One region of the Bacillus sp. WC2507 genome, then DNA from elsewhere that is predicted to be linked to it. Evidence: riboswitches for the same ligand, from Rfam matches in the RefSeq annotation. Region 1 holds a riboswitch; each other region holds the start of a gene.
What was found. Region 1 has a riboswitch for S-adenosylmethionine ahead of mtnK (S-methyl-5-thioribose kinase). Riboswitches for the same ligand answer to the same signal wherever they lie in the genome.
Positions count from the first base shown of each region.

Region 2: it holds a riboswitch for S-adenosylmethionine, as region 1 does, so the genes downstream of both, ACUN28_RS07780 (bifunctional homocysteine S-methyltransferase/methylenetetrahydrofolate reductase) here and mtnK (S-methyl-5-thioribose kinase) in region 1, are expected to answer to the same signal.
Region 3: it holds a riboswitch for S-adenosylmethionine, as region 1 does, so the genes downstream of both, ACUN28_RS22205 (Na+/H+ antiporter NhaC family protein) here and mtnK (S-methyl-5-thioribose kinase) in region 1, are expected to answer to the same signal.

Region 1 covers NZ_JBQXPN010000001.1:1,660,299-1,667,495, reverse strand. Annotated here, with positions in the region: gene ACUN28_RS09020 (DUF1129 domain-containing protein) at 1-464, opposite strand, end outside; gene ACUN28_RS09015 (DUF1129 domain-containing protein) at 481-1,245, opposite strand; gene ACUN28_RS09010 (PadR family transcriptional regulator) at 1,245-1,577, opposite strand; gene ACUN28_RS09005 (3-hydroxybutyrate dehydrogenase) at 1,773-2,549, shown strand; gene ACUN28_RS09000 (YvrJ family protein) at 2,682-2,843, opposite strand; gene mtnA (S-methyl-5-thioribose-1-phosphate isomerase) at 2,918-3,973, opposite strand; gene mtnK (S-methyl-5-thioribose kinase) at 3,970-5,151, opposite strand; SAM riboswitch class I at 5,241-5,382, opposite strand; gene ACUN28_RS08985 (carbon-nitrogen family hydrolase) at 5,454-6,317, opposite strand; gene ACUN28_RS08980 (pyridoxal phosphate-dependent aminotransferase) at 6,332-7,197, shown strand, end outside.
Region 2 covers NZ_JBQXPN010000001.1:1,451,223-1,464,476, reverse strand. Annotated here, with positions in the region: gene ACUN28_RS07830 (helix-turn-helix transcriptional regulator) at 1-409, shown strand, start outside; gene ACUN28_RS07825 (DUF2626 domain-containing protein) at 535-777, shown strand; gene ACUN28_RS07820 (L-cystine transporter) at 883-2,277, shown strand; gene ACUN28_RS07815 (DUF3912 family protein) at 2,492-2,707, opposite strand; gene ACUN28_RS07810 (hypothetical protein) at 2,960-3,271, shown strand; gene ACUN28_RS07805 (hypothetical protein) at 3,308-3,796, opposite strand; gene ACUN28_RS07800 (nucleoside 2-deoxyribosyltransferase) at 3,876-4,250, opposite strand; gene ACUN28_RS07795 (DUF3966 domain-containing protein) at 4,344-4,604, opposite strand; gene murG (undecaprenyldiphospho-muramoylpentapeptide beta-N-acetylglucosaminyltransferase) at 4,849-5,907, opposite strand; gene metH (methionine synthase) at 5,926-9,324, opposite strand; gene ACUN28_RS07780 (bifunctional homocysteine S-methyltransferase/methylenetetrahydrofolate reductase) at 9,324-11,156, opposite strand; SAM riboswitch class I at 11,227-11,336, opposite strand; SAM riboswitch class I at 11,539-11,648, shown strand; gene metI (cystathionine gamma-synthase/O-acetylhomoserine thiolyase) at 11,742-12,854, shown strand; gene metC (cystathionine beta-lyase) at 12,851-13,254, shown strand, end outside.
Region 3 covers NZ_JBQXPN010000001.1:4,212,664-4,223,552, forward strand. Annotated here, with positions in the region: gene brnQ3 (branched-chain amino acid transport system II carrier protein BrnQ3) at 1-336, shown strand, start outside; gene ACUN28_RS22175 (DUF3922 domain-containing protein) at 360-656, opposite strand; gene ACUN28_RS22180 (response regulator) at 755-1,387, opposite strand; gene ACUN28_RS22185 (sensor histidine kinase) at 1,384-2,439, opposite strand; gene liaF (cell wall-active antibiotics response protein LiaF) at 2,439-3,179, opposite strand; gene ACUN28_RS22195 (PspA/IM30 family protein) at 3,286-3,948, opposite strand; gene ACUN28_RS22200 (lmo0954 family membrane protein) at 3,994-4,350, opposite strand; gene ACUN28_RS22205 (Na+/H+ antiporter NhaC family protein) at 4,564-5,880, opposite strand; SAM riboswitch class I at 5,975-6,080, opposite strand; gene ACUN28_RS22210 (DUF402 domain-containing protein) at 6,201-6,719, opposite strand; gene gltP (glutamate/aspartate:proton symporter GltP) at 6,788-8,062, opposite strand; gene ACUN28_RS22220 (murein hydrolase activator EnvC family protein) at 8,559-9,830, shown strand; gene ACUN28_RS22225 (hypothetical protein) at 9,932-10,093, shown strand; gene ACUN28_RS22230 (sodium-dependent transporter) at 10,124-10,889, opposite strand, start outside.

The DNA of each region.
Region 1 (7,197 bases):
AGTAATAAAATTGGTAGCAATGCTGCTACATAAATAATGCTAAATTCTTTTATTTTACTCTTAAATGATGACATCTTAAAAGCAAAGATAATACCCACAATAGTAATCATTAAAACAATTGGGTACCCAATCAATTGTACATTCGTTAATGTAAATTCATGATTCGGACTTTCAAATAAAATATTTGTAAGTAACCAATATCCACCTATCCCAATTATCATTCCTAAAATAGTCTTTATACTCCCGCCTTTATCCTTCTCCATCTCTTTCGCTAATTCTTCCGCATACTCTTTTGGTGAATCACCAAATATATCACTTACCGTCTTTCCTTCTTGCTCTCCTTCTATTAAATGAAGCTCTGCATCTTCTATAAAGGCATCCACATCTTCTTCTTTCATTCCCTTTGTTATTAAATACACTTTCGTATCAATTAAAAACTTTTTCCCTTCTTTAGAAATCTTCATAATAATCCCTCCCTTATTAAACAGTTTCTCTTCTATTCGTCTTCATCATAATTTCAAGGAAAATTAAAATAAATAAACTTCCATATAAACATATAATTTGAAATAACATTGGCACGAGATCTTCAGATGTAAATGTTTTAAACACTAACATAATAGAAAGTGGAATAATTAAATATAAGTTTTTAAACCATCCTTCAACATACATATTTATCGCTACTGTGATAATAAAAATACCTCCAGCTAATATATAACTTTGCATTTCGGTGAATGTGAGCATTTTTGTAGGATATATCACATCTAATATACTAACAGCTCCTATTAAAAACATTGGCGCAATCATGACTAAAGACCACATAGAAAACCATGTTTTTGTAAATCTTGTTACGAAGGTCATTTTCCGAAGTAGAAAATTAGGACCCATTACAGCTACGATCAATGTAAAACTATAGCCAATGCACTGAATAAGTGAAATTTGTAAAACTCCGTTATTCACTATTAAGATGGAAGCAATAATCCAAAACGACACGATATTCATTACCGTAAATCCAATTTGCTTCCACGTTTCCTGTCTATCCCTTTCCATTACTTTTACAAGTTCATTTGCATATTCTTTCGGTGAGCTTCCGAAAATTTCTTCTACGCTTTTCCCATCACTCTCACCTTCTATTAAATGAAGTTCTGCGTCTTCGATAAAGCTTTCGATGTCACTTTCTTTCACACTCTTTGCCGCTAAAAATAATCTCATATCTAATAAAAACTTTCGTGCTTCACTGGATAGCATTATTTTTTTCTCCCCTTCCCCTCAAGTAGACGCTCTACACTACTTTGCATCGCTTCCCAGCGATCCATAAATTCATTAAGTGCTTCCTCGCCTTTTTCTGTTAATGTATAGTATTTTCGCTTTGGTCCAGATGGAGATTCCTTCATTACACTTGTTATTAATCCTTCCTTTTGCATTCGTATTAATAACGGATAAATACTTCCTTCACTTGCCATGGTAAAGCCATACTTCGCTAGCTTTTCACTCATTTCATAACCGTATATTTCACCTTCAGAAATAATAGCAAGTAAGCATCCTTCTAAAATCCCTTTCAGCATTTGACTTGTCGACATAACTCAAATCCTCCCACTATCTTGTTTTACAAGATAGACAAGCGTAAGTATCTTGCTTTACAAAATAGTATAGCAAGGACTATTTTGTAAAGCAAGATAGCTAGCGATATTTTTCCAAATCTTTGCAGGATTTTTATTATCCACTCTCTAAATAGAGCAATATGAGAACTTTATTACGAAAGGATGTTTTTCACCATGGTTACGAATCGAGTTGTTTTTTTAACAGGTGCTGCAAGTGGTATTGGTTATGAAATGGGAAACGCTTTTGCAAAAGAAGGTGCAAAAGTTGTTATTACCGATCGTCTTGAAGAACGTGCAATAGAAGCTGCTAACCAATTACAAAAAGAAGGCTATCAAGCTATCGGTTTAAAATGTGATGTTACATCTGAAGAAGAAGTTACAGCTGCAATTTCTCAAACAATTAATCATTTCGGTTCATTAGATATATTAATTAACAACGCAGGAATGCAACACGTGTCACCAATTGAAGATTTTCCAACCGAAAAGTTCGAACTACTTATTAAAATTATGCAAATCGCCCCTTTTATCGCAATTAAGCATGCTTTCCCAATTATGAAAAAGCAAAAATATGGTCGTATTATTAATGTAGCTTCCATTAATGGCCTCGTTGGATTCGCTGGAAAAGCTGCCTACAATAGCGCGAAACATGGCGTAATTGGATTAACAAAAGTTGCCGCTTTAGAAGGCGCTACTCACGGTATTACTGTAAATGCTCTTTGTCCTGGTTACGTCGATACCCCTCTTGTGCGTAATCAACTACAAGATTTAGCTACTACACGAAATGTACCACTTGAAAATGTTTTAGAAGATGTCATTTATCCACTTGTACCACAAAAACGCTTATTACAAGTACAAGAAATCGCGGATTATGCTATGTTTTTAGCAAGTGAAAAAGCTAAAGGGATAACTGGACAAGCTGTCGTTATCGATGGTGGTTATACTGCTCAATAAAGTGAAACTTTATTGAGTGGGGGTTTTCTTTATCCCCCACCTAACTTCTTTGCTTTCACTGAAGTTTAAGGTGGGGTCTTACTGCCCATTAATGCGGGATAAAAAATAAGGTTTGCTCACGAAGAGCAAACCTTATTTTTTATCCCGAGGATCGTCATACTGTAGTAATTGCCGCGGCAACTTTTCTATTGCAACAATTACCCCATCTAATTTACTTTCAATTCGATGGAGTAGATATAATGTTACAACAATGGGAAACCCTACATTACCTATCATTTTGATCCACTCTTCCATCTTTTTCGCCTCCTTTCATTATATAAATAAGAGAAAAGAACATATTTAGGCATAAAAAAACAAGCTATTATGTATTAGCTTGTTTTTTCAAACAATGATGCAATTTCTCGCTTATAATCCCCACGTATAATTCCTTTTTCAGTAATAATACCTGTAATTAATTCATTAGGTGTTACGTCAAATGCAGGATTATAAACATCAGTTCCAATTGGCGCCACTTGTTTCCCAAAAATTTTCGTAACTTCTGTTTCATCTCTTTCTTCAATAACAATTTCTGCACCTGTTTGTTTCGTAATATCAAACGTAGATAACGGAGCTGCAACGTAGAACGGGATATCGAAATACTTTGCTAATATCGCTAAATTCATTGTTCCGATTTTATTTGCTGTATCTCCATTTGCAACAATTCGGTCCGCCCCTACAATAATCGCGTTTATTTCTTTCGTTTGAATAGCATGCGCTGCCGTATTATCTGTAATAAGTGTTACATCAATATCTGCCTGTTTTAATTCCCAGGTCGTTAAACGTCCGCCTTGTAAAACAGGTCTCGTTTCACACGCATACGCATGTAAATGTACACCTTTTTCTTTCCCAATATAAAACGGTGCTAATGCAGTACCATATCTAGCAGTTGCAATACTGCCAGCGTTACAAATTGTTAAAATATTATTCCCGTCTTTAAAGCATGTTAATGCATGTTCTCCAATACTCCGGCATACCGCTTCATCTTCTTGCTGAATGAGAAGCGCTTCTTCTTCTAATATTTTTTGTGCTTCTTTTATTGTAGTAATATCTTGAATAGATTCTCTCATACGATCGATTGCCCAAAATAAATTGACTGCTGTCGGACGTGATGTTCCTAAATAATTACAATCTCTATTAAACTTCTTTTGAAATTCTTCCATATGTACAGTGTTATATTTTTTGGATGCAAGCGCCAAGCCAAATGCAGCTACAATTCCAATTGCAGGTGCTCCTCGCACTTCTAACATGACAATACTCTTCCATACCTCTTCAATCGTCGTTAATGTTTTATATTCTGTGCTATGCGGCAACTTTGTTTGATTTAATACTGCAATAGCATCCCCTTTCCAACTGACAGACCTCGGAATAGTAACAATTGTACTCATGCTTTTATCCCTCCAGAAACCGTCTGTTGAAATAATGTTCGGAACAGTTGAATATCAGCACTCTTAGATTCATATTTTATTAGTTCTTTACCTAAGGATAGCGCTTGTTTCTTAGCTTGAATTCTCGCTTCTTTATTTGCTATTTCATCTAAATCAGCTACATGTGCTAAGCCAATTGTTCTACGGATAAGCTCACATCCGGCAAATCCGACAGCATCCGTAAAAATATTTTGCAAAATAATTGGTAGCCATTGCTTTTCTTTCGTATATGCCTCTACACCTTCTCCAATCCATAACCTCGTAAAAGTTTCTACAAAATAACTCCACGTCTTCTCTATATGGAAAAATAGCAAATTTCTCTGTTCTTCTTCTCTAGATAGAGCATTTAATAATAGATTTGCAATAAATTGACCAAGATCAAATCCAAATGGGCCATATGTTGCAAATTCCGGATCAATCACTTTCGTTTCAGAAGGTGATGAAAAAATACTACCAGTATGTAAATCACCGTGAATAAGCGCTTCTTTTCTCGTTAAAAATTTATATTTATATTGCGCGACTTTTAACTTTAAAGTTTTGTCACTCCACAATTCATCAACCGCTAGTTGTAACTCCGGCTCATAATCATTCGTATCGTAATGACCGAACGGATCTGTAAACACTAAATCTTCTGTAATCTTACAAAGGTCTGGGTTTACAAATGTACCTTCTAGTACCCTTTTCTCTTCTGACTGCAAACCGAAATCTGAGGTGTAAAATAAAACATGTGCTAGAAAACGACCGATATGCTGAGATAAAAGTGGGTACTCTTCTCCGCCTATCAATCCCCTTCTTGTAATTGTTAACCTTGATAAGTCTTCTATGACTGTTACCGCTAACTCTTCATCATGACTGTACACTACCGGAACATAATCTGGTACATACTTCGCAAAGATTTGCAGTGCCTTGCTTTCAATCGTTGCTCTTTTTATAGACAATGGCCAGCTCTCACCAACTACTTTCGCATATGGCAATGCTTGTTTTAATATAATAGACTTCTCTCCATCATCTAATTTGAACACGTAATTTAAATTTCCATCTCCAATTTCATGACAAACTACATTTGCTTTCTTTTCAAAATAACCGTGTTCTTTTGCATATTGTATAGCTGTTGTTTCAGTTAATGAATAATATCCCATCGTCTTCTCCCCCTTTTAAATTCAGAGGTTTTTCTAACACAGAAAAACCTCTTTCCACTAAGAAAGAGGTTTGAAGTTTATCTTCTCCCCTCTTATCTGCCAGAAAGTAAACTTTCTGCTGGAATTAGCACCGTGCCTTTTGGCGTAAATAAACGCCCCATTTCACAATGGTATTACGGTCGGTTGCTGGGCTTCATCGGGCCAAATCCCTCCACCTGCTCTTGATAAGAGTTGTATAATTTTTTGAATTTTTAACTTTATGTTGAAGACTATACCAAGAATAAAAATCACTTGTCAACATTTTATTTGTATAATTCTGGACGACGATCTGCAAAAACCGGAATTCCTTTGCGTACTTCTTTAATTTTCTCGAATGTAAGCTCTCCAAATAAAATTGATTCTTCTTCATTCGCTTCCACAACAACTTCGCCCCAAGGATCGACAATTAAAGAATGACCGGCAAACTCATTATTCGGATCCTTTCCTGCCCTATTACATGCAACAACATAACACTGATTTTCGACTGCTCTTGCTTGCAATAACAAACGCCAATGTGCTAAACGAACTAATGGCCATTCTGCTACAACAAATAAAACCTTTGCACCTTTAGCAGTATGAACACGCATCCACTCTGGGAAACGAATGTCATAACAAATTGTGCCGGCGCACTCAACATCATCTAGCTTAAATTCACCTGTACTATTTCCAGCGATTAAATATTTATGTTCATCCATAAGCTGAAATAAATGAACTTTACTATATTCATTGACTAGTTCTCCTTCCTTGTTTACTACATACATTGTATTTGTAACACCTTGCTCTGCTTGCTTCGCTATAGACCCACCGACAATATGTACACCATATTGCTTCGACCATTCTTTCAGCTTTTCTTTCGTTTGCAATCCATCCCTATCTGCAATTTCAGAAAGTCTTGTTAAATCATATCCTGTTGTCCATAGTTCTGGTAAGACGATAACATCTGGTCTTTCCTTCATCGCTTCGCTTATTTTACTTTTAGCGTTCTCAATATTTTTTTCTACATCTCCAAAGACAATATCCATTTGAATACATGCGACTTTCATTTTGTCAGCCCCATTCATAATTTTTTCTTTACAAAATACTGGAAAGATTATATCATTTGTCACTAGAATTGTAACAACTTTCAAAAGAGGTGGAAAGTATGAAATTATTTCAACCTTCTGAGATAGTAACATCATTGCCAACACAATTTTTCGCTTCACTTGTTGCAAAAGTTAACAAAGTCGTTGCAGCTGGTCACGATGTTATTAATCTAGGTCAAGGTAATCCAGATCAACCAACACCGCAGCATATCGTAAAAGCTTTACAAAATGCTGCTGAAAAGACCGTTCATCATAAATATCCGCCATTTCGCGGACACGAAAGCTTAAAAGAAGCCGTGGCAACATTCTATCAACGTGAATATGATGTAGTAGTAAATCCAAAAACAGAAGTTGCTATTTTGTTTGGCGGAAAGGCTGGATTAGTAGAGTTACCAGTTTGTTTTACAAACCCTGGTGATACTATTCTTGTTCCAGATCCAGGCTATCCAGATTATTTATCAGGAGTTGCTTTAGCAAAAGCACAATTTGAAACAATGCCGCTTATTGCAGAAAATAATTTTTTACCAGATTATACAAAAATTGATAACTCTATTGCCGAGCGTGCGAAATTAATGTTTTTAAACTATCCAAATAATCCTACCGGTGCTACTGCATCAAAAGATTTCTTTGATGAGACCATTCATTTTGCAAATAAACATAATATATTAGTTGTTCACGATTTTGCTTACGGTGCTATTGGGTTTGATGGTCAAAAGCCCGTTAGTTTCTTACAAGCAGACGGTGCCAAAGATACAGGAATTGAAATTTACACTTTATCGAAAACTTTCAATATGGCTGGATGGCGTATTGCTTTTGCCGTAGGGAATGAAAGTGTCATTGAAACAATTAACTTATTACAAGATCATATGTATGTTAGTATTTTTGGTGCAGTTCAAGATGCTGCCCGTGAAGCACTTTTAAGTTC
Region 2 (13,254 bases), 210 kb from region 1:
AAGAATAGCATTTAATTCTTTACTTAGCCTTGGCGCTGCTGGTGAAAAAGCGCTATACGAAACAGGAAAACAATTTGGGGCTGAATTAATGCAACAACATATGCAGCGTTTACATGTGAGTGAAGATGCTTTAACAGTAGAGCAAAAAATTCAAATTGCAAAAGAAGCCTTTTCGACAGCTGGCTTATCACCAGCATTTGAATTAAGTGCAGACGGAACAAAAATTTTCTATGATGTACACAATTGTCCATTTAAAGAAGTTGCTGTTCATCACCCAACTGAAATTTGCAATATGCACGGAGATATGATGAAAGGGATTTTTGAAATCCTATTCCCTAACACGGAATTAACACGAAATGATAGTCTACTAGATGGATGTAAATCTTGTAATTATAAACTAACAATTTAATTTTCCGTATAAAAAGAAGCCATTTATAAATGGCTTCTTTTTGTATGAACGAATATTTACAATAGTAAGAAAAATAAACTATAATGAGGAGAGGTTTACTTTTTTTAGAAAAGGAGGGAGATGGCATGGAGCGCATGTTTCGCGTTCTCGGCTTTTGGACTGGAATTTTCTCGGTTATGTTTTACGTAGGGGATATGCACTCGACCGCACTACTATTTTTAGGACAAACAGGATTCTTCGTACTTTTAAGCTATTTAAAATTAACAGAGCGTATGTATATATACGTATTCGGGGCATATTTAACTGTTTTCTTCATAGGATTTACATACTACACGACGTTTTTACTTGTCCCTGGAGCTGGGCATTAAAGATGGCATTTTGCCATCTTTTTTTAATTCCGCAATTTCCTAGTTGACTTATATGTTTTATTACCTTATATTCTATATAACAGATTGGAATTAGGGGGAATCAACATGAATACACTGCTTGTCGGAATTAACGTTGCAGTCATGATCATCTTAGTTGGCGTATTATATTATATGCAACGTAAGCATGTATCTTTTAATAAACGTGTATTTACTGCTTTAGGAGTCGGAATTATATTCGGTCTTATATTACAATTTATTTATGAGCCAACTTCTAAAGTAATTATTGAATCAAATACTTGGTTTGGCTTAATCGGTAACGGTTATGTGAAATTACTTCAAATGATCGTTATGCCACTTATTTTAGTATCTATTATTTCAGCATTTACAAAATTACAGTTAACGAAAAACCTTGGTAAAATCAGTGGTCTTATTATCGGAATTTTAATTCTTACTACAGGAATCGCTGCAGCTGTCGGTATCGCTGCAAGTGCAGGATTTGATGTATCTGCAACAGGCCTGCAACAAGGTGATGCAGAATCTGCTCGTCTGAAGTTAGTTGAAGAAAGATTTACTTCTATTGAGAAAACTACAATTCCAGATAAATTATTAGAGCTGTTACCTACAAATCCGTTTCTTGATTTAACAGGCGCTCGTCCAACATCAACAATTTCTGTTGTAATATTTGCAGCATTTATCGGTATAGCCTTTATAGGTGTAAAACGAAAATATCCAGAACAAGCAGAACTATTTAAGAAGATGCTTGATGCTGTATATGCAATCGTAATGCGTATGGTAACATTAATTTTACGTCTTACTCCATACGGCGTATTAGCTCTTATGGCAAAAACAGTTGCTGGTAGCGATATAAATGCTATTTTAAAACTCGGTAACTTCGTGTTAGCGTCTTACGTGGCACTTATCGTAATGTTCGTTATTCACTTATTATTAATTGCTCTATCTGGTTTAAATCCAATTCAATATTTGAAAAAGGTGTTCCCTGTATTAACATTCGCATTCACATCTCGCTCTAGCGCTGGTGCAATGCCATTAAATATTGAAGCACAAAAAGAAAAACTTGGTATTTCTGAAGGAATTGCAAACTTCGCAGCATCATTTGGAGTATCTATCGGACAAAACGGTTGCGCAGGTATTTATCCAGCAATGCTTGCAATGATGGTCGCTCCAACTGTAGGAATTGATCCATTACAACCACAATTTATTTTAACTTTAATCGCTGTCGTTGCAATTAGCTCATTTGGTGTTGCCGGTGTTGGTGGTGGTGCAACATTCGCAGCGTTAATCGTACTATCTACAATGAACTTACCAATCGGCATTGTCGCTCTTGTTATCTCAGTTGAACCATTAATCGATATGGGTCGTACAGCTCTTAACGTAAGTGGTTCTATGACAGCAGGTCTTATTTCTAGTAAATGGCTTGGTGAATTAGATCAAGATACGTACAATCAAGATGATACAAAAACTGGTGAAATTGCTTCATAATAAAAAAAGGGCGCTAACAAAAATGTTAGCGTCCTTTTTCATTTCTTTCCATCTTCTTTATCTTTTAAACACAAGGCATAACATATTGTCTCAAACACTATGTATAATCTTGTTCTTTATACTTCATCTTCATCCCCTTACACATAGAAAAAGAGAATACAATAACATATTCTCTTTTCTCAAATATATTTCATTATCTCACAGCCCGTCCTTCTCACAAATAACCATTTTGTTCGCACCATTTATGAAATTGTCCTACATCTACTCCAACTAGCACGATATCCTTTAGCTCTACATCAATGATTTGTTCTCCAATTACAATAGCAAACTGCGATTCTAATTTTGTCTCGCTGTTCTTTACAATTCCAATTCGGTTCCGATGCGGTCCATCTTTTATATATGCTTTTTGTCCTACAATATCAAAGTTCAAGATTTTCACCTCTTTTACTGCGCTCAAATTGGAAATACGATCTCCACCTCGGAAAATTTCCTTTCATTGCACTATTTCTCTATATATATGACGAAACAATAAAAGAGTCCTTCCTTCTTTACAATTATTTTTTCTTTGTTTCATTTTTGTGATTGAAACGTAAAGTTTATAATAAAATACACTTGGAAGCGCTTTCTATGTAATTTTTTATGTTATAATATAAAAGTAGAACTTCGTAAAGAGGGTTAAAAAATGAATACAAAAATGATTAAAAAAGTAATTGAAGCATTAAAAGTATATGGCTTTCAGGATGTATCATTCTGTGACAAAACGAAGCAATTTTTATTTCATAACGAAACCGATATTATGAGCGGCTATGCAGAAATAACATATAGTAGTCAATTTGAAAAATTCAACGTACAAATTCATCCGATTGAAACGCATCACCAAGCAGAGTTACAAGAGGTTGAAAGACATATACAAGCCTGTATAAGAAAAGTGGAATATTTAAACGCTCTTCTTAGCGGACAAACAAAACTAAATGACAAAATTATTATAATGTAAAAAAAGAACGTGATAGCCTCACGTTCTTTTTTTACATTATACGTTCATCTTTTCTTTCAGTTGTAATCCTGTCACAGATTCTAATGCATCTATTGCTTCTCCAAATGTCATATCAAAAACTGTCTTCTCTTCTATGTATGGAAATTGTCTAAAGCGTTTCTCTAACATTTTCACAGCGTCCGACGTAAAGTGTGCACTATCAATGCCAAATTCTGTTTCAAGAAGAACGATCCAATCTAACACATGAAAACCTAATCCATTTACGAATGAAATAAGTTTTTTTTCTGGCTTTGAAGATAAGAATACGTGTCGTTCCATCTCATCGAAAAGTTCTTCACCTAAAACTTCTGCTAACTCATCATCATGTTCGCGTTCAATAATCTCTTCATAACCGTAATCATCAACAAGCTCTTCTACTTCTTCACCATCCGCAAAAAGCAATTGACTAAGAATTGCATCTTTCTTAAATTCACTGTTTTGTACAACTTCTAAAAAACTCGTTTCCCAACCATTTTCTAATTTCATATTATATACTCCTTTATATACGGTTCTTATCATCACTGTACCCAAAAGATCACTTTTATAACCTTTTAGGTAGTTACTATTATTTCACATGATTCATAACATAAGATGCAAATCCAGCTGCATCTCCTTCAAAAATATTTATTTCTGGCAAGTGATAGAACGTTGTTTGAAGCGGGTTTCTTTCATGATATACATATATCTTTTTCTCTAGCGCAATCGCCATTCCAAACTCTGTATGGCTCCCGTTTCCGCCATCTAATATAAGTAAAAAGACATCCGCTTCTTGAATAGCATTCTTTTCTGCCAGACCAATTTCTCTTAATTGCTTTTGATTCACTGCCCTTTCATTTCTTGTCCAATCATATGTATGATGCCAACCTGCATGTTTCAGTTCATTTGCTATAGAACGTACAAGGTGTTTATTTTTGAATCCCGAGGCGATATAAAAATTCATTTATATACACTCCTTCTTGATGTACGGGAAACTCCGTTTTAGTGTTACTTGCTAAATATAATAAAAAACGAATCCAAAAAAAAATCCCCATCTTTAAAACTTATTTGCGTTTAAATGATGGGATGCTTCATGATCTTCTTTTATTTTTTGCTTTTTATAACTTTCATCAGCTAACATTTCTAGTTCAGCTGTTATCTCTGATTTTTCAAGCTCTCTTTCTTGCGAAAATTTCCTTGAAATATAAACAATAACACTACCAACGTACAACACAAAGCATATAATAAGTGCAGTATTTTCATAGAGACTTAGCTCCAACACAGTCACTCCTAATCCATTCGTATTTTCACGCTTCATTACTTGGAATTTCCCTACTAACCATTTGTTACCCCGCTATTTGAGGGCAGTAAGCCCCCCCACCTCAACATTCAGCGAAAACAAAGAAGTTAGGTGGGGGATTAACTGCCCGTTAAAGCCCGATTGGTTCAACTAATAATCAGTGGGGGTAAACCTCCCACTGATTAAAGTTTCACTTTATTGTAACATAAAAACACCGTTTCTTGGAATCTTTCAACCTACTAAAAGAGACATGATTGTTTCATCATGCCTCTGAAATATGGTGAATGATTGTTTTAATCGCTTCTTTTCCATTATATTTTTTTAATGCGGTTTTATACGCCTCATTATTATGAGATAACTCTTCAACATGCTTTATAAGAGAATTCACAGTCACATCTTCTTCATACAATACCGAGGCATATCCTTGTCTTTCAAATGATTCTGCATTTAGTATTTGATCTCCACGACTTGCAAATTTCGATAGCGGAATTAAAACCATCGGCTTTTGCAATGTTAAAAACTCAAAAATGGCATTGGACCCTGCACGTGAAATAACAAAATCTGTTATCGCCAATATGTCTGGTAGTTCTCCATGTACATATTCAAATTGTCTATATCCTTCTTTATTTTGTAAACTTTCATCAAGATTACCTTTTCCGCAAAGATGAACAATTTGATACTTTTTCAGAAGTTCTGGTAACGCTTCTCGAACCGCTTCATTAATTTTCTTTGCGCCCAAACTTCCTCCCATGATTGTAATAACTGGCTTTTTACGTGAAAAACCTAAAAACGCTAAACCTTTTTCACGATTTCCCCTTAGCACTTCTTCACGTACAGGAGATCCTGTATAGATTACTTTTTCTTTCGGTAAATGTTTCGCAGCTTCTTCAAATGTAACAAATATTTTCGAAGCAAAACGGAGCGCAATTTTGTTTGCTAGTCCTGGCGTCATATCGGATTCATGTAATAAAACTGGTACGCGATTTAGCCACCCTCCAATTACGACTGGTACAGATACGAAACCACCTTTTGAAAAAATTACATCTGGTTTTAGTTTTCGAATCCTTACATACGCATCCATAACACCCTTCATTACAAGAAAAGGATCTTTTATATTTTTCAAGTCAAAATAACGGCGTAGCTTTCCGCTGGCGATACTATAGTACGGAATGCCTTCCTTTTCTATAATCGTTTTCTCAATTCCTTGATGAGAACCAATATAAGAAATATCCCAATTCTGTTCTTGTAAATGTGGAATGATGGCTAAATTAGGTGTTACATGTCCGGCCGAACCGCCACCTGTAAAGACTATTTTCTTCATACGTCTCCCCCTTCTAGATTATAATACACTAAAATATCTTGCCTCGGGGTGAGAAAATACCATAGCCGTTACAGATGCTTCTGGCTCCATCATAAATCCTTCCGTTAATGAAATACCTATTTCCTCTGGATGAATTAAGCGAAATAGCTTTTCTTGATCTGCAAGTTCTGGACATGCTGGATAACCGAAGGACACGCGTATCCCTCTATATTTCGTACGGAAACGTTCTTCCATCGTCAGTTCTGGTGAATCTGGAATGCCCCAGCGATCACGAATGAGCATATGTGTTTTTTCAGCGAGTCCTTCTGCTAGTTCAAGCGCTAACGATTGAATGGCATGACTGCGTAAATAATCACCCTTCGCTTTCCACTCTTCAGCAATGTCCCGAATGCCTTCCCCAACCGTAACAGATAGGAAAGCAACATAGTCCATCTCATCTCCAATTGGTCGTAAATAATCACCTAAAGTACGATATGGTGCTTTTCCTTGTCTTGGGAATGTGAAACGCTCTATCATACGCGTATGATCTTCTGGATCATATATTACAATATTTTGTCCGTCGCTTTGCGCTGGGAAAAACTGATACACTGCTTTCGGTTTTAACCAAGATTGTCCTTCCTGCAATAATTCGTCTATTAAATCATTTAATTCGTGTGCTCTTTTATCTCCCTCTTGCAAAAGCTTCTTCACATTTCCTTTTAATCCAAGGTGATGCCCAAGTAGCATTTGTCTATTTAAAAATGGAGCGAGATGCGCAACTGGAACATCTCGTAATACAATTCGTTTTGTTGAATCAGGTATCATAACCTCAGCCTTCGGTAATGGCTCAATTACTGCTGGAATTTCTACTTTCTTCTCCTCTTTTTTTACGATATGAAGATGACGCTCTTTTTTATCTTGTTTCATCTTCTCGCGCTCTTCTTCTTTTTGTAGCTTATTAATAATATCGAGCCCCGTCATCGCATCACTCGCATAACATACGAGTCCTTTATATGATGGTGAAATACGATTATCTGTAAACTTTCTCGTTAACGCTGCCCCGCCTACAACGATTGGAATATCAATATTTGCCGCTTGTAAATCTTCAGCAGTCGTTACCATTTGTTGAGCTGACTTTACTAGTAAACCAGAAAGACCAATTATGTCAGGCTTCTTCTCTTGTACTTCTTGAACAATTCGATCCGAGCGAACATTGATTCCTAAATTAATAATCTCATATCCGTTATTCGATAAAATAATTTCAACGAGGTTTTTCCCAATATCATGTACGTCACCTTTCACAGTTGCTAATAATACTTTCCCTTTTTTCGCACTATCGCTAGATTCCATATATGTCTCTAAATAACTTACGGCAGCTTTCATACTTTCAGCACTTTGCAATACTTCAGCAACGATAAGCTCATTATTATTAAATAATCTTCCCACCTCATCCATTCCTGTCATAAGTGGGCCATTAATAATATCCAAAGGTTTTCTTCCTTCTGTAAGTGCGAGGCTTAAATCTTCTTGTAGCCCTTGTTTCGTACCTTCTACAATGTAATTTGCCAGCCTTTCATCAATAGTTAATGTTTCTTGGATAACGACATCTTTCTTTTTTGCCGCGCGATAAAAATTTGTAAATTCTTCTAACGTCTCTTGCGTCGTTTCAAAAAGCAATGCATCTGCAAGACGTTTTTCTTCTTCCGTAATTGACGCATAGCGCTCTAATTTTTCAGTATTCACAATCGCGTAATCTAATCCAGCTTTCGTTGCATGATATAAAAAGACGGAATTTAATACTTCGCGTCCAGCTGGTGGTAAACCAAATGATATGTTACTTACACCTAAAATCGTTAAACACTCTGGTAATGCTTCTTTAATAAGGCGAATTCCTTCTATCGTCGCTGCCGCCGAGCCAATATATTCTTCATCACCTGTACCTACAGGAAATACAAGTGCATCAAAAATAATATCTGACGGGCGTATACCATATTTCGTCGTCAATAATTCATAACTTCTTTTCGCAATTTCGAGTTTTCTTTCCGCACTTACTGCCATACCTTCTTCATCAATTGTTCCTACAACAATAGCGGCACCATATTTTTGGAGAAGAGGTGTCACTTTTTTAAATCGTTCTTCTCCATCTTCTAAATTAATTGAATTGATAACAGCTTTTCCTTGAATATAAGTAAGAGCTCTCTCCATCACATTTTCATCTGTTGAATCAATCATAATTGGTACTTTTAATACTTTTGTAACTTCTGCCAAGAAATTTTCCATATCTTCTATTTCATCCCGGTCCGGGTCTGCCATACAAATATCAATAATATGAGCATTTTTCTTCACTTGCGCTCTTGCGACTTCAGCAGCCTCTTCAAATTTCCCTTCTGCTACTAATCGTTTAAATTTACGTGATCCAATAACGTTTGTTCTTTCTCCAACAAATAACGGCCTCATAGAATCATCATATTGTAGTGCCTCTAATCCACTAACACCATGTCCATCTCGTTCACGGTGTTCACGCGGCTTCAGAGACGCTAACGCGGATTTCATTGCTTTTATATGTTCTGGTGTTGTGCCACAACAACCACCGATAATATTAACCCATCCTTCTTCGGCAAATCGCTTCACTTTTTCGGCGAGAGAAGATGGAGATTCATGATAATGTCCATCTTCATCAGGAAGGCCTGCATTTGGATAACAAGAAATGTAACACTCCGATAAATCAGATAGTGAACGAATATGGTCTCTCATAAACTCCGGACCAGTCGCACAGTTTAACCCAACCGATAACGGCTTCATATGTTCTATCGATAAGTAAAAAGCCTCAATTGTTTGCCCAGCCAGAGTCGTTCCCATCGGTTCAATCGTTCCCGAAATCATAATAGGAACAATTGTATTTAGTTCATCAAAAGCTGCTTGAATTCCAATATAAGCTGCCTTCACATTACGCATATCTTGACTCGTCTCAACGAGTAATACATCAACTTCTCCATTCAATAATCCTCTTGCCTGCCGTGTATAGGCTTCAATTAATTCTTCAAACGTCACACCACCAGTAACACTAATCGCTTTCGTTGTCGGCCCCATTGCTCCCGCAACATATACTTCCTTCCCGCTTTCTATAACAGCTTGCTTTGCTAAACGTGCTGCTTTCTCATTTAGTTCCTCATCTAAATGAGACAACTCATAATCATTTAATACAATATTCGTCGCCCCAAATGTATTTGTTTCAATAATATCCGCACCAGCTTCAATATAAGCTTTATGAATCTTTAAAATGACATCAGGCCTTGTTTCTACTAAATATTCATTACAGCCTTCGTACTCTTCTCCTCCGAAATCTTCCGCAGTTAAGTCCTCTTGCTGGATCATTGTCCCCATTGCACCATCTAATATTAAGATGTTATTTTGTAATTTTTCTTCTATACGTTTCATCAATTAATACCTTCTTTCACTTCTTGCTTTTCTCTCACATATTTAACAAGGTGTTCTGTAATTTCATATTTTAGAAATGGTGTAATAAGATAAATGCCGTTAAAATATTTCATCGCCGCATCAATTAGTTCTTGTGAAATGCGAATTCCTTCCTCAATTGCTGCCTCTTTCGTTTCATGTCCATCCATTCTCTCCCTTATTTCTTCAGGTAGCGTAATTCCTGGCACCTCAAAATGAAGAAAATCTGCATTCCGTTTACTTATTAATGGCATAATCCCAATAAAAAGCGGTTGTTCCAAATGTTTTGTCGCTTCATACACTTCTTCCATTAACGCGACATCGTAAATCGGCTGAGTTAAGAAATATTCTGCTCCAGCATCTATTTTCCGTTCCATTCGCTTAACCGCTGCTTTTAAATGTCTTACATGCGGGTTAAACGCACCTCCCACTGAAAATCTTGTTGCTGGACCTATTGATTTCCCTAAAATAGAGCGCCCATCATTCATTTCTTTAATCATTTTAATGAGCTCAATAGAGGACAAATCATATACAGAAGTGGCACCTGGAAAATCACCAACACGTGCTGGATCACCAGTTAAAGCTAACACTTCTTCCATACCTAACGCTGATAGGCCTAGTAAATGAGATTGTAGTCCGATGACGTTATGATCTCTACACGTTAAATGCGTCAATACTGGAATATCATGCTTCGTTAATAATGCTCCCATTGCCATATTCGAGATGCGAGGCGATGCTAATGAATTATCTGCTAGAGTAATAGCATCTGCTCCAGCTCTTTTCAATGCTCTTGCGCCTTCAAAAAACCGCTGCGTATCTAACGTTTTCGGTGGATCTAATTCCACTACTACTGTCGTTTGTTTTTTTGCTTTCTCTGCTAAAGTGACATGAGCTTTTGAACGTTTCTCATGTGTATGAACTACTTTTGGTCTTTGAATCGTATCCTTTTCTATTACAGGCGTAACATTTAGAGTAGCACGTTTCATACTTTCAATATGTTCTGGAGTCGTGCCACAACAACCACCCAATAACCGAATACCTTGCTCAATAAATTTCGGTGTCATCGCTTCGAAATAAGCCGGACTTCCTTCATATACGTAACGTCCCTCCACATAATTTGGAAGACCTGCATTTGGATATGCTGACAAGTAGCCATTTTGAGGAATCGATATCATTTTAAAAGCTTCCGTCATATGAAGTGGCCCTAGTTGGCAGTTCAATCCAACAACATTTGCACCGTAATCTAATAGCTGTTTTAATATTTCATTTACATCATTTCCATTTTGAGTCGTACCTGCCTCATGTAACGCTAATTGAGCTACAATTGGAATATTCGTTTGTTTTCGTAACACCTGAACAGCATGAAGTAATTCAAACTCATCATAGAAAGTCTCTAATAGCAGTCCATCAACCTGTTCTTCTAATAATGCACTTGCCTGTTCCAACAACATAAATTCTCGCTCCATATCAGTTGTCGTAACAGCTCCGATATGTTTCATACCGCCAATTGTTCCTAAAATTGCATTTTTGTCGGTAACAGATGCTTTCGCCAGTTTTACTGCCGCTCTATTAATTTCAGTAACTTGATTTTCTAAACCATACATACGTAATTTTGCTTCATTTGCTCCGTACGTATTTGTTTGAATCACATCTGCCCCAGCAGCTACATATTGCTTATGAATCGATATAATTAAATCTGGATCAGATATATTCAATTCTTCAAAACTACTTTGCAAACCATGTGAATGTAATAACGTCCCAACCGCACCGTCACCTATTACAATTCCTTTTGACAATAAATCTAGTAATTTCACAAATCTCCCTCATTTCTATCAATATAAAAACCCCCTCTTCACTTTGAAGAGGGGGACATAATTGTTCCTCCTCTTATTATGCAAAACATTCGTTTTGCAGGTATTAGCACCGTTTCAAACATTTCGTTTGAAGGTTGCCGGGTTTCACAGGGCCTTTCCCTCCACCGCTCTCAATAAGAGTTGTCTTTATTATTTTATTTATGTAGCTAAAAGGAAATGCGTTCCCCTTTTAACAATGTTTGCTAATTTTTTAATAAATTTAGCACGCACAAATGCAAAAGTCAATGACACTTGCGGAAAAATAAAAATTATTTAAAATAAAGTTGCAATTCAATTATCTTTTGTTGTAAAGTTAAAAACATAATAAAATTTCATACGAACATTCTTATCTAGAGAGGTAGAGGGACTGGCCCTACGACGCCTCAGCAACCATTAACATTTGTTAATAAGGTGCTAATTCCAGCAAATTGTGAAAGATTTGACAGATGAGAAGAAGACTCTATTCAAACCGAAAGCCTTCTTCTTAGAAGGCTTTTTTTATTTTACATTCACTTAATTGTTAATTTAAAAGGGAGGAATTTTCACATGTCAACTATCGAAACAAAACTAGCACAAATCGGAAACCGGAGCGAAACTACAACAGGAACTGTTAATCCACCTGTTTATTTCTCAACTGCTTATCGTCATGAAGGAATTGGCAAATCTACTGGCTTTGACTACTCACGAACTGGCAATCCAACTCGCGGCCTTTTAGAACAGGCAATCGCAGATTTAGAATACGGTGAACAAGGTTATGCCTGTAGTTCAGGGATGGCAGCTGTTCTCCTTGTCCTTTCCCTATTCCGTTCCGGAGATGAACTTATTGTATCCGAAGATTTATACGGGGGCACTTATCGATTATTTTCTGAGCACGAAAAAAAGTGGAACGTTCGATGTAGATACGTAAATACACAATCTATTAAACAAATTGAGCAGTCTATCACAATTGAAACAAAGGCTATTTTCATAGAAACTCCGACTAATCCATTAATGCAAGTTACTGATATTGCCGCTGTCGCAACTGTAGCGAAAAGACACGGACTACTTCTTATTGTAGACAACACATTCTACACACCTTATATACAGCAACCATTAACAGAAGGTGCTGACATTGTACTTCATAGCGCAACAAAATATTTAGGAGGACATAACGATGTCCTAAGCGGACTTGTCGTTGCAAAAGGTAAGGAACTTTGTGAGGAAATCGCTCATTATCATAATGCCTCTGGTGCGGTCTTAAGCCCATTTGACTCATGGCTATTAATTCGTGGTATGAAAACGTTAGCGCTTCGTATGAGACAACATGAAGAAAATGCAAAAGCAGTTGTCGCTTATTTAAATGATGAAGACGGGGTGACAGATGTATTTTATCCTGGAAGAGGCGGCATGATCTCATTTCGTCTGAAAGATGAAACATGGATCAATCCATTCTTACAATCTTTATCCTTAATTACATTCGCTGAAAGTCTTGGTGGTGTTGAAAGTTTAATGACATATCCAGCAACGCAAACACACGCTGATATTCCTGAAGAAATCAGAACAGCAAACGGTGTATGTAATCGTCTTCTGCGATTTTCCGTTGGCATTGAAAATAGTAACGATTTAATTCAAGACTTACAGCAAGCCATTAAACTTGTAAAAGAAGGTGTAAGAATATGAGTTATTCTATAGATACACTCTTACTGCACAACCAATATAAACATGACTCGCAAACAGGAGCTGTTAACGTTCCCATCTATAATACATCAACATTCCACCAGTTTGATGTAGATACGTTCGGAAAATATGACTATAGCCGATCTGGTAATCCAACTCGTGAAGCTCTTGAAGATATCATTGCTTTATTAGAAGGCGGAACAAAAGGATTTGCCTTCGCATCAGGGATTGCAGCGATTTCTACTGCATTCCTCCTTCTTTCACAAGGTGATCACGTACTCATTTCAGAAGACGTATACGGAGGCACTTATCGAATTATAACTGAAGTTCTCTCCCGTTACGGTGTTTCCCATACATTTGTTGATATGACTAATTTAGAAGAAATAAAGCAAAACATTAAGCC
Region 3 (10,889 bases), 2.6 Mb from region 1:
GCCATCTCTGTTCCAATTCTACTTGTTGTATATCCAGTTGCAATTGTACTTGTTCTACTATCGTTACTTCATAAATATTTCGGCGGATATCGCTCTGTTTATGTAGGTGCTTTAATTGGGGCTGCAATCGTAAGCGTATTTGACGGATTAAAACAAGGTGGTATTTCAGTTTCATTTATCACACCATATTTTGAATTTATCCCTTTATATAATGAAGGAATTGGCTGGCTAATACCTTCATTAGCCGGGGCTATTATCGGCCTTACAATCGCTAAGTTAAGCGGTGCGAAAAAAGTTCCCTTAATAACCGATTCCCGCGAAGTAAAAGCATCCTAAAAAAACTCCCGAAAGGGAGTTTTTTACTTTTGATAAGCAGTATGATTAAAACTGCTTATTTTATACGCTTTCGTATAATATTCGATATTTGTATCCACTGTTTCTACTTTAACAACATCATAGCAATCTTCTTGCTTTACTAAGAATAAATAGTACTCTTCTGTCGCCTCAACAATTGCAATTTTATCTGTTTCAACATTATATTGTTCACAAAGCGCTTGTAATGCGTTCACATAATCCCCTAATTTTTTAGACTTATCCATGCCAAATATCGTTTGAACTAACATACACTCTCTCCCCTTTGTATGTACTGTTAACAACTTAATGTTAACGCTTACATTTATTAACGTCAATAAAAAGATTTGGCGTAAACTAATAATCAGTGGGATAGCCCCCCACTGATTAAAGTTTCACTTTATCATTTCGTCAATTGATGTCTAAACGCATAAATAACCGCCTGTGTCCGGTCACTTACATTTAGCTTATTTAAAATATTACTCACATGTGTCTTTACTGTTTTGAGGGCTATAAACAATTCATCTGCAATCTCTTGATTACTTTTCCCCTCTGCAATTAATAACAAAATTTCAGACTCTCTTTCTGTTAACTCCTCATGCAAAGGTTGTTCTTTCTTCTGACGCATACGAGACATCATTTTACCAGTAACTTTTGGCTCTAATACCGTTTCTCCATCATAAGTAGCTCGTACAGCGTCTGCTATATCACTCGCTCTTGATGTTTTTAATAAATAACTTGTCGCTCCCGCCTCAATAACAGGATACAATTTCTCATCATCTAAAAAGCTCGTTACAACTACAATTTTCGCTTCTGGCCATTCCTGAATAATAGCACGTGTTGCTTCAACCCCATCCATCTCATCCATGACAAGATCCATCAAAATAATATCTGGTCTTAATTGCAGTGCTAACTCTGAACCTTTTCTTCCATTTTCAGCTTCTCCAACTACTTCGATATCTGGCTGCGTTGATAAATATGCTGATACACCCATTCGAACCATTTCATGATCATCGACAAGTAACACTTTTATCATGATTCTCCCCCTCTCTCAATCATAATCGGTACTTTTACTTCTATTTGCGTCCCTTTAGCCGGGAAACTAAGTACTTTTAATGTCCCACCAATTTCATGAACACGCTCTTGCATTGATCTTAAACCATATGAACCAGCCTTATTCACTCCGACTTCAAATCCAACGCCATCATCAATGATTTTTAGAATTGCATATTGATCAATTTTCCGAAGACGTACTTCCGTTTTCTTCGCTTTCGCATGTCGTAAAGTATTGGATAAAGCTTCTTGCACAATACGAAATAAATGATCTTCTACACCTTTTTTCAATTCTATTGGCTCGATTAGCCATTCAATTTTCATATGTTGCTTTCGCGATAATTCCGTCAATAATTCTTCTATACCTTGTGTCAGTTTCTTACCTTCTAATTGTACAGGGCGTAAATGAAGAAGCAATGCTCTCATTTCCGATTGTGCATTTACAACCATATTTTCAACGAGCTGCAACTGCTTTGTCGTCGTTTCTGGAATTTCAGCTACTTGTTCATTAATAGCCGACATCATCATTGACATTGCAAAAAGCTGCTGACTTACAGAATCATGCAGCTCCCTCGCCAATCGATGCCTTTCTTGGGAAATCGCTTCTTGTCTCATCTCTTCATTCCAATGAGCTCGTTCATTCGTTACTTTTTGAAAGAGTCCAGCTTGCTCCTCTAATCGACGAGCAAGACCGATTACTTTTCGTTCCACTTCATGAAATTCATCATCTGCAGTAAACGAAACATCACTCGGAAAATTCCCTCGCTCTACTTCAAATAGAAAAGTATTTAATCCTTGTATACGCTGCTCTATATAGTAACCGATTGCATACCCTACAATTCCCCCGATAAGTAAACTTGTAGTCATAATAAACAAGCCAATTGGAACAGAAGCGATGGATTCTTTCCATAATAAATCATAAACTTGTTGCTCACTTTTCCATACATATACAATTGTACAAATAAGTGCGATACTAACTGAGGACAACATAGAGTAACGAATATACATCCACGAAATATTTTTTTGTTTCTTCATTATACTTTCCTCACTTCCGTATCGCCTACGACAAGCGAAGAAATAATTTTAATACGACGAGGAGCTTCTTTATACTGCTCTGTTCTAAATGTAACATTGCGATTAAACCCTGTTTCCTCATGTCCTGGCAGGAGCACACGTCCGACAATAACAGAATGATTTAATGACAGTTCAATATCATACGGCACATATAAACGAATATTACCTACTACACCTCGAATAACAATTACCGTTTCTCCTTCTGGAATCATGGCAGTTGTTAAATCTATTTCAACATCACAAGCACCATATTGAACATTAATATCCTCAAGTTCATAAATATGATCCATCATTCGTACATTACCTACAAACATATTTTTTAAATATGGTTCTGTACGATATATTTGCTTCTCTTCATCTATAATCCCTTTTTCTTTAATTTCAACCTTCATTGCTTTTTGCTGATGCCCTTGTTGAATCAGTTGATAACCAATTAAAGCTAAACAAGCAAATACGACAAGAACAAATGCTGCTGATGAAAATAAGAAGAATAATAATACGATACCACCAACAAATAAAAATACATTTCCCCGTACATAACGATTCTTTTTACGATAATGCCTTCCAAACATAAGCATAATAAATGCAAAAATGAGACCACCTGGTTCAAAATGTCCAAGTATCATATCAAGAAATAGACCAAATCCAAATATGATGAGGAGCATCCCCATTAATTGTGTTTTTGAAAAATGCTTCTTCATTTCAGCTCCCCCCTTCTTGTCACATATACATAGAAGAAAAGGCATTGCTTTCCAACACCTTTTCTCCTATCACTATATCATAAGCCTGTTTTATAATATACTACTATTATTTTGTTAACTCTTTCGTTAACGATACATCATTCTTTTCTTTCATTTCACGCTCAAGCTTTGCAATCTTCATATCAAATGTGTCACGTTCATGCCCCTCATTCATACGAGTTTCTATATCGCGAATATGATCTTCAATTTCTTCAAAGCGTAAGAACGGATTATTTTCATCCATTTTATGCATCGCAGTATTCATACGGCGATTAGCATGTGCCATATTTTCACGTGCCATTAATTCCATACGTTTCGCGTGCATTTCTTTTAATTTATTTTTCATCTCAGCAAGACGACGCTCTAACTCATCAATTTGCTCTACAACACCTGCATACATTTCTTCTAATCGAGTTACTTGCCCTTCATAATAAGCTACTTCTTCTAACGCACGCTCATGCAGTTGTAGTTCGCCTGCTTCTTGTGCGATGATCGCTTGCTTTGATCTTTTATTAACGAAATAACGTGCTTGCTCAAGCTCACGAGCGAAATTAGATTTTAATGTTTTATGGCGCTGAATTAACTTCTCAATTTTTGTTATTTCACGCTCACTATCTCGTAAATATTGATTTAACATAGCGATTGGATTTTTTCTTTCTTTCTCATCTAACACATTATGAAAATCTGCTAAAATTGCATCGCGTACACGTCCGAATAAAGATTGTTTCATTATAATCTTCCTCTCTTCTACTTTATAAATTTGATTTATTTTATATTAGTTTTTCATTAACTTGTTCCACTCATCTTCAAAGTTACTATATGGTTTAGAACTTTCTGGAGCAGAATCAACAACTACATCTTTTTCTTTTTTCCACTCACGGTATCCGTAGTATAAAACTACTAATGCTGCGATACCGATTAGTGCTGGGGAATGAGAAAGTGCAATGGATAAACCGATTAAACCAACAATACCCCAAGCTAACTTTCCAAAAAATGATTTAGCTCGCACAAATGATTTATAGCTCCAGTACACAACTCCTGCTCCGATTGCGAATCCTACAATACCAGCAAGACTACCAAGAGCAATTAAAGCCAAAATACCGGCCGCGATAAACGCTAGAAATTGTTTCATCTTGTGCTTGCCTCCCTTCGATTTGATACTCTTATCTTAACTATTTTTTCATGTTTCCATAACGAGCTTAAGAACCGTTTTTGACTCAGACTTAAGACCGAGTTGCATTCAGCCTTTTGTAAAAACATGCGGTAAGATCGGATGCTTTACTCTTTTATCGCACATAAAAAGCCGTACAGAGAATATTCTCTGTACGGCTTTCGTTACTATTCATTATGCTGTTTTATGATACTCTTTCTTTCCCGCTACTTTAGAAAACCTCGGGAAACCAATTAATATAGAAATGATTCCACATACTCCAACTAAGATTGGATAAAACGCATATGGCAACAATTCAATTGGAGATAACGCCGCAAATCCTGCTGCCGTTAACATTTGCGCACCATACGGAATTAATCCTTGCACACAACATGAGAAAAGATCTAATACACTCGCTGATTTACGAGGATCAATTTCATATTGATCTGCAATATTTTTCGCAAGTGGACCTGTAAAGATAATAGAAATTGTATTATTCGCTGTACACATATTCGTCATACTCACTAAGCCAGCAATACCAAACTCTGCTCCTTTTTTTGAACGAATGTTACGCGTTAAAATATTCATTAAATATTGAATGCCACCATTATATTGAATCAGTTCGACCATACCGCCAATTAAAATAGCTAGTAATACTAACTCCATCATACCGCCCATTCCAGTCGTTACACTTTTAAAGAAACTCTCTAACGTGTAACTTCCATCTAAAAGACCGATAACGCCAGATAGTACAGTTCCACCAGTTAACACGATAAGTACATTCCAACCAAGTAGCGCTGTAATAAGTACTCCTGCATAAGGTAAAATCTTTATCCAGTCAAAGCTATGCGCTTTAATCTGCGTATCGCTTCCTAAAGTGACGATTACTAAAAGTACAATTGTAATAATAGCTGCTGGTAATACAATTAAAAAGTTCGTTTTAAACTTATCTTTCATTTCTGTTCCTTGTGAACGTACAGCTGCGATTGTTGTATCTGAAATAAATGATAAATTATCACCAAACATCGCTCCGCCTACGACAGTAGCCATCGTAAGTGCAATTGAGATATCAGTTTGCCCACTAATACCTACAGCAATTGGTGCTAATGCAGCAATTGTTCCCATTGAAGTTCCCATCGCTAATGAAATAAATGCCCCTATAACAAAAATTCCAGCTACGATAAATCCTTGCGGTAAAATTGATAACGCTAAGTTAACTGTAGAATCAACGCCGCCCATCCATTTTGCTGTTTCAGAAAACGCTCCCGCCAGTACAAAAATCAAAACCATAATCATAATATCTGGGTTCCCTGCACCTTTAGCAAATCGTTCCACTTTTACATTAAAACTTTCTTTACGATTCATTGCTAAAGCGACTCCTACAGCAATTGAAATCGCTACAAGTATCGGCAATTTATAGAAATCACCTGTAATAATTCCAGAACCAATAAATAGCGCCAAAAATATTCCAAGTGGTAATAAAGCCAAACCATTTCCTCTCGTTTCTTTCAAAGTACCATCTCTCCCTAGTTTCAACCTTTTTCTAATGAATAACAAAAGACCTCTTCCAATGAGAAGAGGTCTTATACATCTATAAGAAACACTCTTCTCATCTTTCAAGCACATGCTTGCTGGATTTGGCACAGCACTCTGAAATCGAGTCCGCTGCCGAGGCATCGTAGGGCCAGTCCCTCCGCCTCTCTTTATAAGAAGGTTTCATATTTATTTTTTAATAATAATTTCTTCCCTAACTTTACTCGCTTACAAAACAAAAGTCAATTATTTTTTGTATAGATTTTTTTGGTAATTATGCAAAAATTTGAATACAACAATCATTTTAACTTTTTGATTTCTTCTTCCAATATTGAAATCCAATAAAATTCACTATTCTTTATTGCAGCTATTATCCATTTCGTAGTGTACCAAGCTAACTCGTACTCTCCTTTTGTAACATCGCCACTTTTATAAGCACCCTCTAGCTCATCTTCATCTAGTACATACATCTTACCATTCGCTAATAACACTACATCTAAATATAAATCATCAAAATACGGTAAACCACGGTCGTCTATTTCATATTCTTTCGCCACATCGATATAATATTGCACTAATTTTTTCTGATCATCTAACATAGCCGTAATCGCAAAGTTTTTCCCGTCTATGAAATATTGAATCCACGTATACTGATCCGCTGCAATACAAAGTTCTTTACCATCATATTCTTTACAACTTGGTTCTTTCACCTTTTTCATTTCCAGTATTCCTAGCATTCCCTCTTCTATTTTCTTAACCGTATAATCCTTCTCTATTAGTCGCTTCCACGAAGAACCGTCACCATATTTACGTTTCATTACGTCTACTCCTCTTCTATATACAGAAAAGCTCCCACATATTATGTGAGAGCTTGTTCATATTATAATTAAGCCGCTTGTCCTTTTTCAGAAATCTCTTTCAAATAAGCTTGTCCTTTTTCAGCGTCATATTGACCTTCCCACTTAGACATAACTACAGCTGCTAAAGAGTTTCCTACAACGTTAACTGCTGTACGAGCCATATCTAAAATACGGTCAATACCAGCGATGAATGCTAAACCTTCAGGTGGAATACCTACTGTACCAAGTGTCGCTAATAATACAACGAATGATACGCCTGGTACACCTGCGATACCTTTTGATGTAACCATTAATACAAGTAATAATGTAATTTGTTGTGTAATAGATAAATCAATACCGTACATTTGTGCTAAGAAAATAGCCGCAATTGCTTGATATAAAGTTGATCCATCTAAGTTAAATGAATAACCTGTCGGAATAACGAAAGATGTAATTGCTTTCGGACAACCGAACTTCTCCATTTTCTCCATGATTTTCGGTAAAACTGTTTCTGAACTCGCTGTAGAATATGCTAAGATCAGCTCGTCTTTTAAAATCTTAAAGAATTGGAAAATATTAATTCCAAATATTTTCGCTGTAAGTCCTAAGACAACTACGACGAAGAAGATCATTGCTCCATATACGACAATAAGTAATTTCCCTAATGGAATTAATGAAGCTAGACCGAATGTAGAAACTGTAACACCAATTAGTGCAAACACACCAAATGGTGCAAATTTCATAACTTGGTTTGTTACATAAAACATTGCATCAGCTACACCTTGGAAAAATTGAAGAACCGGTCTTCCTCTTTCACCAATTGCTGCTACACCTAAACCAAATAATACAGAGAAGAAGATAATAGCAAGCATATCTCCGTCAGCTAATGACTTCATAATGTTCGTTGGAACAATATTTACAAATGTATCTGCAAATGAATGACTTTGCACTTGCTCTGTCGTATGTGTATATTTTGAAATATCTGTCTTCGTTAACTGATCCATATTTACGCCTTTTCCCGGTTGGAAAATATTCGCAATTAATAGACCGACAATAATTGCAATTGTTGTAATAATTTCAAAATAAAGAATTGTTTTTCCGCCTAGTCGGCCTAGTTTTTTAACATCGCCAACACCAGCAACCCCAACAACAATACTTGCTACAACAATTGGTACAACGATCATTTTAATTAATCGGATGAAAATATCACCAATTGGTTGTAAATATTTCACAACCGCTGGATTATCAAAGAAAATCGCCCCAACTGCAATACCAAGCGCAAGTCCTATTAATATTTGCCATGCAAGTCCTATTCTTTTCATATTTGTTGTAACCCCCTCTTCGATGTGTCACTCTATCTCTCATTCTATCTCTATAAAAACATGAAATTAAGAGTATTACATATTATTCGACAATTCACTACATTTTGTCCCTGTTAAAAATCATAAATCAAAATTTTAAATCTGACAACAAAATAAGTTTGCCCGAACGCAAATAATTTTCTTGACAAAAACAAAACCCATGTCAGAAAACCTCACATGAGAACGATTCCTTATCAGTGTTTTATTGGATTCTCATCTAATATTTCACTATATAAAACAAATGTATTTTTCCCTTTATTTTACAACGAAAATTAAATAATACATCCTTTTTACATGAATTTTAAAAATCCATCTACCGTGAAAATTATCGTTAAAAGACGATAATTTCCGACAAAACTTAGCAATTTTATAAAATTTTCTTTACATTATGGTTACAACGATAGACACCCTTCTTCTTATGATATATAACATTCATAGGGAAAGGAGCCAGACAACCATGAAAAAGAAATTTACAGCGTTCAGTGTTTTAGCAGCAGGAACGATTTTTGTTTCTCCGTTTCTTTCACCCGCATACGCTGAAACGAATCAAGATAAATTATCTAATATTCAATCTGAATTAGAAGGAAAACAAAATGACTTACAAAATAAATCAGCCGAGAAAGAACAAATAGAAAAGGAAATTCAAGAATTACAAAAGAAAATCGACGACCTAACTACTTCTATTAATAAAAACGAAGCTGAATTAAACGATACAAAAAAAGAAATTAGTAAAACACAACAAGTAATCGCTGAAAAAAAGAAACATATAGAGCAATTACAAACAAACATAGATACGCGTCAGGAAGTTATTAAGCAACGTTTACAATCTATGCAAGAAAAACCTCGTACAAATATCATTACAGAGGTATTAACAAATTCTACAAACATTGCAGATCTTGTTGATAATATGTACTCTGTAAGTTTAATTTTAAACAATGATACAGATATTGTGAAAAAGCAAACAACTGACCAAAATGCTGTAGCAACTGAAAAAGAGGCTGTTGAGAAAAAAGAGCAACAATTAAAAGAATCCGAACAGAAATTAGTTCAAAAACAACAAGAGTTGCAAACGAATCAGCAACAGCAGCAAACCTTTATTAGTGATCTACATACGAAAGTAGCAAAAGTAGATTCAGAGATTGAAGGATTAGAAGAATCCAAAGGTATTTTAGAAAACCAGCGTCAAGCTGTTCAAAAAGCAATTGAAGAAGAAAAACGTGCCGAAGAGGCTCGTAAAGCTGAAGAAGCCCGCAAGGCAGAAGAAGCTCGTAAACAAGCTACTACATCTGCTCAAAAAGCTCAAGCAGCTCCAACACCACACGATACAAATATTGGCGGCTTTATTAAGCCAGCAGCTGGATCAAAAACTTCTGGGTTTGGCGTGCGCTCTATAGATAACCATAAAGGAATCGATATCGCAGCTTCAGGAACCGTACCAATTATTGCTGCTGCTGATGGCGTTGTTATTCGCTCAGAATTATCATCTAGTTACGGAAATGTTGTGTACTTATCTCACCGTATTAACGGAAAAACATACACAACAGTATACGCTCATATGAGTAGCCGTTCTGTATCTAATGGACAAACTGTAAAACAAGGAACTCAACTTGGATTTATGGGGAACACTGGTCAATCATACGGACAGCATTTACACTTCGAACTTCACCTTGGAGAATGGAATGTCGGCAAAACAAACGCAGTTGATCCATCTCCTTATATCGGATTATAAAAAAACTCGGTGCATACCGAGTTTTTTTATTTCCACTTCACACACTATAGGCATTCCACATAGACTACAACTAAATGCCTATATTTTACGAGGTGAATCATATGAATACGCAATTACAACAAAAAATCGAAGAGGCTAGAGAAACTTATATTGGCCGGCTATTTACATTTGGTGGTTCAGCATTATTTTTAATCGGATCATTCGTAGCAGTCGTAACAGCCTATAAAGCATATAATCGTTTATTAAATACACCTACAGCATAATAAAAAGACGGAGATTTCTCCGTCTTTTTATTATGCAAACATTTTAAGTACGCCTATTGCATTTAAAAATACAATAATCACAGTTACTGGAATAACATAACGAAGCAAGAAGAACCAAATATTAAATAATGTTTTCCCTTTCGTTTCTGTAACTTCTAATTCTTTCATTAACATTTCTTTACTCATTTTATTTGGTACAAATAGCGAAATAGCTAGTACTCCTAACGGCAGCAATACATTACTTACCGAAAAATCGACGAAATCAAAGAATGTCTTACCAAATATTTTCACATCACTCATAATTCCAAATGATAATGCTGACGGGATTCCAACTGCAAAAATAAGAATACCAATTAATAACGATGCTGACGGACGCTTTTTCTCATTATCTTTCGCAACAGATGCTACTACAATTTCAAGCATAGAAATTGCAGAGGTTAACGTTGCAAAGAAGAATAAAACTAAAAACATAATGAAGAAAAATTGTCCAAATGGTATTTTCGCAAATACTGCTGGAAGGACGATAAACAGTAGTCCTGGTCCTTCAGTCGGCTTAACGCCTAATGCGAAAATCGCCGGGAAAATTGCTAATCCTGCAAGTACTGTAATAAAAACAGTTAAACTTACAATAGATGTTGCTGATTTCGCCAAATGTTCTTCTTTCTTCAAATACGAACTATACGTTACCATTACTGAGGCACCTACTGTTAGCGAGAAGAATGATTGTCCCATCGCGTATAAAATTGTATCTGCTGTAAGCTTTGAAAAATCAGGTTTTAAGAAGAACTCTACTCCT